Regions from separate parts of the Filimonas effusa genome, predicted to be linked through region 1. Evidence: riboswitches for the same ligand, from Rfam matches in the RefSeq annotation. Region 1 holds a riboswitch; each other region holds the start of a gene.
What was found. A riboswitch is a leader RNA that binds a small molecule or an ion and turns the genes downstream of it on or off. The one in region 1 is predicted to bind cobalamin.
Positions count from the first base shown of each region.

Region 2: it holds a riboswitch for cobalamin, as region 1 does, so the genes downstream of both, ESB13_RS16595 (DUF5074 domain-containing protein) here and ESB13_RS10660 (TonB-dependent receptor) in region 1, are expected to answer to the same signal.
Region 3: it holds a riboswitch for cobalamin, as region 1 does, so the genes downstream of both, ESB13_RS18560 (TonB-dependent receptor plug domain-containing protein) here and ESB13_RS10660 (TonB-dependent receptor) in region 1, are expected to answer to the same signal.

Region 1 is NZ_SDHZ01000001.1:2,821,700-2,825,917, reverse strand. It holds gene ESB13_RS10665 (RHS repeat domain-containing protein) at 1-1,667, opposite strand, end outside; cobalamin riboswitch at 2,091-2,298, shown strand; gene ESB13_RS10660 (TonB-dependent receptor) at 2,402-4,218, shown strand, end outside.
Region 2 is NZ_SDHZ01000002.1:1,331,416-1,335,633, forward strand. It holds gene ESB13_RS16590 (DUF3820 family protein) at 1-168, shown strand, start outside; gene ESB13_RS16595 (DUF5074 domain-containing protein) at 360-1,448, opposite strand; cobalamin riboswitch at 1,622-1,827, opposite strand; gene ESB13_RS16600 (murein L,D-transpeptidase catalytic domain family protein) at 2,018-2,842, shown strand; gene ESB13_RS16605 (hypothetical protein) at 2,856-3,515, opposite strand; gene rpoN (RNA polymerase factor sigma-54) at 3,589-4,218, opposite strand, start outside.
Region 3 is NZ_SDHZ01000003.1:158,561-162,778, reverse strand. It holds gene ESB13_RS18560 (TonB-dependent receptor plug domain-containing protein) at 1-1,616, opposite strand, end outside; cobalamin riboswitch at 1,731-1,935, opposite strand; gene ESB13_RS18555 (trans-sulfuration enzyme family protein) at 1,983-3,152, shown strand; gene ESB13_RS18550 (DUF1501 domain-containing protein) at 3,202-4,218, opposite strand, start outside.

The DNA of each region.
Region 1 (4,218 bases):
TTCTCATCAATAATAACATTGACATTTGTAATTCTGAATACATCATCTCCCTCGGCAGCAGCGATAGCAATATCCCCTCTTCTGGTGATTACGTCCGGAATCCTCCTGGATGGAAAATTATCTAACCCGCTTTTTATTACACCTCCAGCTTTTCTTGTTGTTGTACGGGTAATATTAATCGTATCACTTCCATCAGGATCGATATTTATAATTGGATTGCCTCCGAAAGATAAGTAAGGAGATTCATATGCTTTAAAGATAGGATCAGAATTCCAGCGGCGGCCTATTCTTGCATCATACTCCCAAAATAATGCAGTATAGCTATTCTCGTTAATTTCTTTGCTACTTTCTTGACCATTAAATCCGTACCTATACCCCTCAATATTATAATTCCTCCCAGGCTGTATCATCCCAAAAGGATAATAATCCTGTGCCGATACTACATCTGCAATATAGTACTCAATCGTTGTGCCGTTACTACTAACAGGCACCTTTCTGTCTGTCAGAGTTGTTACCACATTACTTAAGTGATTTGTTAGTTCATATCGCTTGTCGCCACGGATAGTTGCATAAGAATAGCTTACCCCAAGTCCTGACAGGTAACTATAGCATCCTTCCTGGCTGCTATATTCTAACTGTACCGCCTTCAAAAGCGCCGCTTCATCTGGCGCAATATTACCTTCCACCTGCTTATCCAGTTCATCCAACTCCTCGTATAGTAGCCTTAACCTCTCCTGCGTTTTCCGGTAAGATGCCTGATGATATTGTTTCAAACTATGAACTGATTGTTTCCGCTGCAGCGCCTGCACTTCCTTCAGCAGCCACTGGTGCCGTCGTTCCTGCCAAACCCGGTACAATTCAAAAGGATTGATCCGCTGTTCCGTCAGCAAAGCGCTATTTACCAGTTTCAGACTGTCGGTTACTTTTCCCCACCTGTCATAAATACGCAACATCGCATCTGTACGCCGTAGCGACATCATTGGCCACTTAGCTAACGGGTCAGCAGCATAAAAAAGTGTACTGTCCTTTCGCTTTAGCATAGCCCCTAGTAGCCGCCGGTCTGTGATAGGTGTACTCCTATCAGCAACTCTATTATAACGCATCTGCACGATAGCCCGCTGCAATGCCAATGCTTTCTGCTCTTGCTCTAATGCCTGTATAACATCCGGCATACCCTCACTTTTCAGTGATATCCGCTCTTCTCTAATGCCAGAACCATGCAAGTTCTTGCTTCCAGAAAGCGATAATAAGCGCAACTTTAGCTTTATATCCTCTATACAACGCCAAATGCTATCCAGCCTGTTGCGGTACCAGCCAAACACATCCGTCGTACCATCTACCAGACTTGCATAATCATGCGCCGTTAACACCGTCGAATCAAATAATCGCCCATAGGTATTAAATAAATACAAACTATGCGAAACCTCGTTTACCACCGCCATATTAATGAAGCCGGAAATCTGTCGGTTGCCCCACACGCGCCATCCGGCTCTCTGCGCTACAGCATTCTTCAGGTAAATATGCACATTAGGATCGCTTTCCATCCGAAACGACTGCGCATCAACTCTCCGAACAAATAACGAAACAATAAGAAATACAATAAGTAAAAATAACAGGTAGTTTCCCCGGAACAGGTGAGCATTTAGCTGGTGGCGATAGGTTGTCATGAATTAGGTTTGGGTTGCCCTAATTTACCACTTATAAAAAGGATTTACAAGTGAAAATTACCGGCTAACCTCAAATCAGCGTCCTGCATTTCAGGGAAGAATGCCGATAATTCTTCCAGTCCATAGGTTAGCCCTGATGTCCCCCTATCTCTAAAATACCCCATGAGCTATAAAAAACACCCACTGGCTCCCATATATTCCAATCACATCCACAGGCAACCCATTTGCGAAGAAATACGCTTTAAACCTATACACGCAGTATATAAAATGAGTATGCCTATTAGTAGTTGTTGTTTACAGCAACTACTAATAGGCATAGCCCAGTCTTTTTATGTCACAATTTACAGGTTATTTTGAACCCATGGTTTGTAGCCTCTGTCGCCACCAATCTGCAACTCTTTAATAAAAATCAATATTTTGTAGTATTTTCACGGCGCAAATGGTTCTTAGCATAAATTTCACGATGTTAGGATTAATAGGGAATCAGGTGTAAATCCTGAACAGACCCGCTACTGTAAGTTCTATAACAACACTTTGACAATCTGTTCGCCACTGTTTTTAGTGAATAAAAATGGGAAGGCCGTCTAAAGTGAGAATAAGTCAGGAGACCTGCCACTGCACATATTTTTTTAAAGCTTTCGAGGATGGGGCTTTGAATACAACCTGAGCTGAAGCTATTCAGTATCTATTTGTTTTCGTATGTCAATCGGTAAGCTGTCTGAAATCAATTATTGATGGATCATTCAGAGGCATTGAAGACGCTGGCAGCAGTGTTTTTGACAGTTATTGGTATGAACCTGTACGCGCAACAAACCGGGCGGGATTCTATACGTATGGATACCAGCGTGGTTAAAACGTTGCCGCATGTTACTATCTCCACATCGGGGTATAAAGAAGTTATTCCTTCGCAAAGGCTGGCTGGTGCGCATTTGAAAAGTTTAAACAGTTTTTCTGTTGCCGATGCGATCCGTTATTTTGCCGGGGTGCAGGTAAAGGATTATGGGGGAATAGGCGGGCTGAAAACGGTAGATATACGCAGTATGGGTACCAATCATATGGGCGTATTTTATGATGGCATTCAGTTGGGAAATGCTCAAAACGGGCAGGTGGATCTTGGGAAGTTTTCGATGGATAATATAGAATCCATTTCTCTTTATAACGGGCAGAAAAGCGAGATATTTCAACCTGCCAAAGATTATGGTTCATCCGGTTCTATTTACCTGCGGAGCAGGAAGCCGGTATTTGACTCTTTAAAAAGAACAAATTTTAAAGGTGTATTTAAAACGGGTTCGTTTGACCTGGTCAATCCTTCTTTATTGCTTGAGCAAAAGTTAACGAAAAACATAAACTATTCTTTAAGTGGTGAATATGTGAAGTCTTCCGGCCGCTATCCTTTCCGTTACAGAAGGGTGTTTCATGAGTCGGGCAATGTAGCCTGGGATACTACTGCTATCAGGGAAAATGGTGATATCGATGCGAAGCGGGTTGAAAGCGGGCTGTATGGCAATATCAACCGTGGATGGTGGAACGTGAAAGGGTATTTCTATCATTCAGAAAGAGGCATACCCGGCGCCATCGTCAATAATGTGTGGAAGCGTTCTCAAAGGCAGTGGGACCGGAACTTCTTTTTGCAGGGCTCTTTTCAGAAGAATATTGTGAATGGTTACGATATACAGGTGAATGCAAAGTATGCCAACGACTATATGCGTTACCTGAACCCTGATACGACCTTAATGTATATCGATAACAATTTCCGTCAGCGGGAGTGGTATGCTTCTGTTGCGAATAAATATAGTTTGTCGAAGAAGGTTGATCTTAATTTGTCGACAGATTTCCAGTATAACACACTTCATTCTAACCTGGATGGATTTGTTTTTCCAAAGCGGTTTACATCACTTGTTTCATTAGCAGGAGCAGCAGACCTGGGGGCGTTTAAAATGCAGGCAAGTGTTTTAGGTACGTTTGTTCATGAGCGTATTACCAGGGGGAACACTTCTGTTGGTGACTCTGCAGTAGCGGCGCCTTCGAGGAATGAAGTGACACCGGCAGTGTTTGTGTCGTACAAGCCTTTTCGGAAAGTTGATTTGAACATCAGGGCCTTCTATAAGAATATATTCCGGATGCCCACTTTCAATGACCTGTATTATACCGATATCGGCAATATTAGTCTGAAGCCGGAATTTACACATCAATACAATATTGGCTTTTTATATCGCATAAACCGGCCAAGTTCTTTTTTATGTGACTGGCAGCTACAATCGGATGTTTATTATAACAAGGTTACGGATAAGATCGTTGCCGTTCTCAAAGGGAATAGCATGTACCGCTGGATGATCATGAATATCGGGAAAGTGGAGATAAAGGGTGTGGATGTGGTGGCTAATCAGACCTTTCGGTTTCCGGGGAATGTTTTATTGAATGTAAGGGCTGGTTATACTTATCAAAAGGCGCAGGACATGACGGAATCTAAAAATCCTGAAATACAGAAGTTGACTTATGGCGGCCAGATCGCTTATATTCCCTGGCATAGCGGTTCGCTTATATCGAGCCT
Region 2 (4,218 bases), on a different contig from region 1:
GGCAAGTATAAGGATACGGTGTTGTGTTATTTACCGGTATCGTACCTGGAGTGGTTTCAGCGGAAGGGGTTTCCGAAGGGAAAGCTGGGAATGTTGCTGGCGACGATGTACGAGATAAAAACGAACGGATTAGAAGAACTGTTAAGCCAGGTCAGGAAGTCGTTATAGTATCATTTGCATTTTACCGGTATCAACTGGCTGCTGGGCGTGTGCAGCCAGTGCTGCACGAGCGCAGCGATACCAGTAATAGAATTATTTATGAAACGGTTACTGTGCGCCCCGGTTAACGAAGCGCGACTTATACCGCCATATACGAATGAAGGGCAAAAAGAGTTTGCCCCTATGCCCCAAAACATTTACTAATAGAACACAGGCATTGCCGGGAAATGCCATCCGTTATACGTCAATGTTTTTTTGAGCTCACCTGTGGCGGCGTTATAAAAAAGCACCCTATTGATATTACCTGTATAGGCGCCATTAAGTGTAGTGACAATAAGTTCGTCGGCTGCCTTATTATAAGCCACTGCTTTACCATAGCAATACTGGCCTTCGGGTAATGTGATAAAAGGGGTAGTGGCTGAAGCGGTATTTCCCACAACATATTTATAGATCCTGGTAGCGCCGGTGAAGCTTTTGTTTTCGGCGTAGAACACTGCATTTTCCCTGGTTGAGCTGGTTATAGCGGTAGAGCGCCAGGCGCCATAGGGTGAAACAGCGGTGAACGCAAGTTTCACCGTATCGGCGGTGAGGGTTTGGGCGTTGATCTTCAACAAATTATTTCCAGCTATTGCCCAAACACCTGAGCCATCGCCAGAGACAACAGGTCCCATTTGAACGTTTGCAAAAGATTTGACGGTACTGAATGTATTGTTATTCAGGACTACGAGGCCGGTTTTCTGCGAACCGACAAAGAGATACGCGCCCGTTTTAACCATATCGCCGATAGCGCCGGTGATTTCGGTTACTTTGGCGCCAAGAGAAAGCGGGGATAATCCTAAGAGATAGAGGCCATTTGTGGTACCTAACAATCCCTGGTCGTCGTTGAGGCCGAGGAAAGAGACGCCATTGTTGCCCGGCAGGGGTTCAATACGGTTGATTTCCTTCATGGTAGCGGGGTTAACTACTACGAGAGGGCCACCCACTTTTACCACCATGTACATTTTATTATTGAAAATAGTAGCGTATTGGAGGGTGGAGGTAATGGTACCCAATACTTTATCGGGATTTTCGGCCTGATAAATATTAGCCCGGAGAGAGTCGCCCCGGTGGTCGTAGAAGTAAACGGTGCCGGTTTCGTGGCCATACCAGCCTTCATTGATGATAAAGAAGCCGTCCTGATATTTACCGATTTGAGCGGGCGTATCGTCTTTTTGACAGGAGAACAGGAGTACAGGGATTGCGAGCAGGCAGAGCGCCAACCGGCTCCATGAGCGAGACATTGTTTTCATTATATCCATTTTGGTTTAAGACAGGACTGGCAGAAACAATGCTATGGGGCAACTATAACCTGGTGAGGTATAGCGACTACTGTGCTATACTGTCATTACAGCCATTTATACCATAAAATGTGAGAAAGCGTTTATGCTCTTCAATCATTCATGCTTCAATCCCCGGAAGCGTTGAATCCAAGTTGCTAAAGGCAGGTCTTCTGGCTCATTTTCTCTGCCGGGTGACCTTCCCGTGACATGGGTCACAGTGGTATGGAGTACGGCAGTGGTAAAAGTGGATCTTACCTGAAAACTTACAGCTGCGGGACAGCCCCGGATTTACACCGGGTTCCCTTTTAATTCCCGTTGGAAGCGGGAAACCAAAAGCGGCGGCAAATGTAGGGAATTGTTTGAGGAATGTCATAAAACCCGGGAATTGTTAAGGGAAGGGAGGAATGGCGTTAAAAATCCATAAACAGTGGGCAAAATCTTAAAATATTATGAAGAACTGCAATAAATTTACCATTCTGAGCATTAATAGTATGTCGTAATAATTCAATAACCACCCCAACTAAAAAGGAAAGAACTCGATGAAAAAAGTAGTGTTTGCGGTAGCTGTGTGTGTGTGTGCTTTTACATCTATTGCGTTTACAAGTGCCCACCGTGCGAATGACAATGACGGAAAAAAATTCCCCTCCCTATTACCCGACAATGCTAATGCGGTTCCAGCCCGCCGGCTTTCTGATTCCATCTATACCCGTTTAGGTTTAGACAGTAATGGCTTAAGCCGTGAGGCTTTTTTCAAGGCCTATAAGGGTTATCAGTATCTGCTGGAAAAAGGTCAACTGGCGAAACCAGACCTGTTATCAATTGTAGATATGAGCCAGAGCAGTACCAAAAAGCGTTTATACGTTATAGATATCGCTCATTCCAGGGTATTATTCAATACCTATGTATCACATGGCCGTAATTCCGGCGGAGAATATGCTACAAGTTTTTCGAACCTGAACAGTTCACACAAAAGCTCGCTGGGCTTCATGATCACCGCCGAGACCTATACAGGCAAAGCCGGTTACAGCATGCGTTTTGATGGAATGGAAAAAGGCATTAACGACAATGTACGTATGCGTGATATTGTAATGCATGGCAGCACTTATGTAAATGCCAGCCGTTGCGAAAGTGCTATGGGCAGAAGTTATGGCTGCCCTGCAGTTTCTTATTCTGAGCATAAAGATATTATCAATACGATCAAAGGTGGCAGTTGCTTCTTTATCTATCATAATGACAACTGGTATCAGCGCAGCTCCAAGATATTGAATGCCAACTTCATGTGGCCTGCTTTAAAACCTGCTATCGCGCAACAGCCTATAGCCGCCCAGGAGGCATCACCCTTAGCGGACGCTGCCAAGGGATAAGCAAGCTTTTTGATCAGAAAATCATAGTAAAATAGTACGCAATAAACTGGCAGGTAACCCCTGCCAGTAGTCCTATATAGACCTCTGCAGCAGCGTGTTCGCTCAGCGCCAGCCTGGCTGTACAAATAAGGCCGGTAGCCACTACAGCAACAGAAATATCTGCGCCCAAGTGCATGCCGTAAGTAAAACAGGTAAGGATAACGAAAGCCATTGCGCCTGCCGCCCCCATAGCGTGCATACTGATCTTCAGGAAGTTATTAACGACCAAACCGGCTACTGTTGTTAAGAAGATACCCAGATAGAAGCATTTGATCACTATTGGCTGATCGGTGAAATTGCGGCTGAGATACCACATCCACCAGTAAAAGAACATTGTGATCATATATGGCACGATCCTGTCTTTAGGCGTACGCAGCATAATGCTATTGATGAATTTAAGTCGCCATAGCAGCAATACGGCAAATGCGGGGAAGAAGGCTGTCATCCAGAAGACGCTAAAGATCCTGTAACGCACTGCGACGGGGGAAATGCCTGCAAATTCGTAGGGAAAGCGAAAAAGCAGCCATAAAAAAACGAAAGTAGGTATAAACAGCGGGTGGAAAAGATAGGACACCAGTTTTGCCAGTAATTTAACCGGCATGGGCTGCGTTGTAACAGTTTGATTATCAGACATTATATTCAATTGGGCCGGATACAACCGGAATATACTTTAGGGAAAACAGCCGCGTAGAGGCCGTTTTCCTGTTTTATAATTCTTTTCGCAAACGCGCTACGGGAATATTGAGCTGTTCCCGGTATTTGGCAACGGTACGACGTGCAATATTATATCCTTTTTCCTGAAGGAGCTCAGTAAGCCTTTCGTCGCTGAGTGGTTTACGTTTGTCTTCGCCTTCGATGAGATCGCTGAGTATTTTCTTGACTTCGCGGGTACTCACTTCTTCACCACTTTCGGTGCTAAGCGATTCGCTGAAGAAGAATTTAAGGCGATAGGTTCCGAATTCAGTTTGAACGAATTTGCTGTTTGCCACGCGGCTCACGGTAGAGATATCGAGCCCTGTAACCTCTGCTATATCTTTGAGGATCATTGGTTTAAGGTTAGTTTCATCGCCTGTGAGGAAGAATTCGCGCTGGTATTCCATAATTGCGTTCATGGTACTGAGCAGGGTATGTTGCCGCTGCTTGATCATATCGATGAACCATTTGGCCGAGTCGATCTTCTGTTTGATGAACATGACCGCTTCTTTCTGGCGTTTATCTTTTTTAGCCCCTTTGTCGTATTCACGGAGCATATCGCGATAACCTTCGCTGATGCGGAGGTCTGGAGCGTTTTTGGCATTGAGGGAGAGTTCGAGTTTGCCGCCGGAGTTAAGGATAAA
Region 3 (4,218 bases), on a different contig from region 1:
TGTTTGGGACGTTTCAGCAGGTATTTGTAAGTGCTGTCTTTTACTGTGGCCCTGCTTTGCGTATGTTCTTCTCCGGAGAGGAAGGTATAGTTCGCGTTTAATGTCAGCTTTTTAGTAACTGAAAGGTTTAACTCGTATTCAAACCCTTTTACATTTTGCTCCAGGAAATTAAAGTACTGGAAGGTAATGTTGTTATAGTCTATACCGTCTTTGATCTTCCGGTAAAAGCCGGCTATCCTGTGACTGAATGCGGCATATTGCTGCTGCACACCCAGTTCATAGTTGGTAGACTTTTCAGGGCGCAGTCCGCGATTACCCGAAAAAGCATCAAACAACTGATAAAGGCTTGGAGCTTTAAAGCCGGTAGCAATACTGCCAAATACACGATAGTGACTGTTAAAGGCATACGAAGGGTTAAAAGTATAAGTATAGTTGCTTCCGTACCTGGAGTGGAAATTAAACCTGCCTCCCAGTTCTACATTAAAGTGTGAACTGTTGTAGTTGAAAGATGTATACATAGAACCCTGGCTGATGGAGGTATCCATAAAATTGCTGTTCCAGGCAGGAGCGGCAAAGTTGGTATAAGCGCTGTTCATAGAGCCGTACCTGTATTCTACACCTTGCAGCAGGCTGAAACCATTACCCAGCTGCATATTACCATATAACTCCGCAAACTGTGCAATACTGCGGTAATCATTGGAGGCGGTGGTGCTAAGGTCATGACGGCGTGATTGGGTGTACTGGTAGTTGCCGGTGAGCGCTATAAAGTCGTCTTTATATTGAAATCCGGCCCCTGTATTAAGCCCTTTGTTATCCACTGTATGATCTTTTTCATCAGCGAAAATGCCCGCGTCGATATCTGTTTTGTACTGATTGTACATGGTAAAGGCTTTCAGCAGCAGATGGCTGTTTGCCTGGTACTGGATCATCGCGTTTGAGGAATTGCCTTTGTACCCGTCATTTTCAAATGACTGGTTGCCTATGCTGTCGTGCGCTGCAGAAAAGCCGTCGGTTTGTAAACGTGCATAACGGGCAGTATAGCTAAGTTTACCGGCTTTACCATACACACTCGCATTACCTCTGAATGTACCGTAGTTGCCACCCGCAGCAGATGCCTGCAGGTTTACAGGTTTGTTGATGTTTTTCTTTTGGGTAATAATGTTAATGACACCGGCAATAGCGTCGCTTCCATAAAGTGTCGATTGCGCACCTTTGCATATTTCAATCCTTTCTGCGTCGTTAACAGAAAAAAGATTAAGATCATATTCATTATTGATCATGCTGGGATCGTTCACGGGCACGCCATCTATAAGTATCAATGTTCTGCCCGATGAGGCGCCACGGGTGTAAACAGATTGTACGGTGCCGGCGTTATTGAGGGCGCCGTTAATAACAACACCAGCCTGTTCATTCAGTACCTGGGCAATTGTTCTTCCGGTACTTTTTTCAAGTTGTTCTTTAGTGATAACAGAAATGACCTTACCGGTGGTGTTCTGCTTCTGTTCTCTTTTGTTCGCGGTAACGATCACTTCGTTCAGCTCTCCGGAAGCGGGTTCCTGTGAGAAGCTTGTTTGCGCAATGGCCAATGCTGCAAAAGCGCAGGCGATTTTTTTCATGCATGTTTGGTTTAAACTGTTCAGAAGGGTACTGGCATGCGTTCAATGCAAAGAGGAGAGGATAGCAGCCGGCTGTGCAGCTGCCTCTCTTCGCTTTTCACCCGAAAGCGCAGTGAGTACTAATGAAACCTGGCAGGTCTTCTGGCTCGTGTTCTGCAGAACGCCTTCCCACCGGTTGCTAACCGGCAGTGGCTTCAGGTTCGGCAGTAAGAAGGTGCACCTTCTTTTTTACATTTTACAGCTACGGGGATAGCGCCGGAATTACACCGGACTTCCCTTTTAATTCCGCATAGCGGAAACCTGGCTCGCGGCAAATGTAATGGAAAAACCGGATTGCCTATTTTAGCATACACAAAACAGGCTTATATGGAACTTTCTTATATATTAAACGAACTGGCAGAAGACCGGGACGAATACTTCCGCGCAATGGCGCCTCCCATTGTTCAAACCAGCAATTTCGGCTTCAAACGTGTTGATGAGCTGAGAGCTGCATTTGCCGATGAATACTCCGGCTGGCTGTATAGCCGCGGCCTCAACCCCACCGTAGAGATCCTGCGCAAAAAACTGGCGGCGCTTGACGGGGCCGAAGACTGCCTCGTATTCAACAGCGGCGCTGCCGCCATATTCGCTGCCGTATTGGCTAATGTAAAAGCAGGTGATCATATTGTAAGTGTAAGGTCTGCCTACGGCTGGGCAAAAAAAATGTTTGAGGTTATTCTGCCCAGGTTTGGTATAACACATACTTATGTAAAAGGAACGGATATCGCTGAATTTCAGCAGGCAACTACACAAGCTACCACGCTTTATTATCTCGAAAGTCCTGGCAGCTGGACCTACGAGCTGCAGGATCTGAAAGCAATAGCCGTCCTTGCAAAACAGCGTTCTATTATCACAATCTGCGACAACAGCCATTGTTCACCACTCTACCAACAGCCTATTGCTATGGGTATAGACCTGGTACTGCAGTCTGCTACCAAATATATAAGTGGTCATAGCGATACTATCGCAGGAGTATTAAGCGGTAGTAGCGCCGTTATAGAACGCATTTTCAATAGCGAGTATATGAATATCGGAAGTGGTATTCAGCCTTTTAATGCATGGCTGTTACTACGTGGACTGCGAACGCTGCCGTTGCGGCTGGAGCAGGCATCACAAACCGCGCTTAAGGTGCTTACCTACCTGAAGCAGCATGAAAGGGTAGAGGAGGTGATCTATCCCCTGGATCCTGCTTTCCCACAGTTTGAACTGGCACAGCAGCAAATGAAAGGGGCAGGAGGACTAATAACCTTTGTTATCAAGGCCGCAAGCGTCGACGAAGTGGAGCGTTTCTGCGAATCGCTTAAACATATCGCTATGGCAGTGAGCTGGGGTGGACATGAATCGCTCATTATTCCGCGCTGTGCCGGTATTCCCCGTGCCGCTTTCATTGCAGGCAGCAGGGAGCATCGTATGTTAAGGCTTTACACCGGGCTGGAGGCTGCCGACTATCTTATTATAGACCTGGAGCAGGCATTTGCTGCTATCCGGCAGAAATGAGCTCCAGGTGCAGCGGGGGGAATCAATGCTGTAGCCGGTAAATACGCCATTACGAGCGCATCACACCTATAGGTGTGCCTTTCCAGTCGGGGAACAAGCCTGATGTATTGCTGATATTAAGGTGTTTACCGGCCACTTCGCTGAATACGGCACGAAAGTCTGTGGTTACAGCCAGGTCACGCCCATCTTCGAGGTTGTCAACAGAAAGGGGCTTCATATTTCCATGAACTATTCCACCATTGACATCGTTGCCCAGTATAAAGTTGCAGGAAGCCCTGCCATGATCGGTTCCATTAGTCCCGTTCTGTTTAACCGTGCGGCCAAATTCCGTCATCGTCATAACCGTTACCTGGTCCTGGTATGCCGATAAATCGGCCCAGAAAGCGGTAATGCTTTCACTCAGATCCTGTACATTACGGGCGAAAATACCATTTTCAGTTCCCTGGTTAAAATGGGTATCCCACCCTCCGGATTCTGCAAAAGCAACTTCCAGTCCCACGTCCATTTTTATAAGCTGGGCAATTTGTTTCAGAGAATTTCCGAGTGCTGAAGAAGGATAAATAGCGTTATTAGCCGGGGTATAGTTACGCACGTTGGTTTTCTGCAGCATTTTAATAGCTTCAAAGCTTTCCTTGCCTGTTTTGCTGAGTAGCGAAGAGGTGGTTTGGTCGTAAAGATCTTCGAAACTTTTGGCGGCAGTGTTGGCAGCAAGCGGATTGCCTTTCATTTGTATTGAGAAATCCTGCAGATTGCTGATGGCAAGCGCCGGGTTATCGCCATAAAACGAACGTGGCATGGCCGATGTAAGGCTTACTGCCCTGAAGGGCGAAGCATCGTGCCCTAATAATCCTGAGGCTCTGTTAAGCCATCCGCTGGAAGTTCCCTTGTTGAAAGGAGTGCCCGATTCCATATAGTCCTGCGCATCAAAATGCGAACGGGTATTATTAGGTGAACCTATGCCATGTACTATCGCCAGTCTTTTTTCACGGAACAGTGGTTCAAATGCATTCATGGAAGGATGCAGGCCAAAACGGCCATCCAGGTCTATTAAAGACTTGCCTGAAGC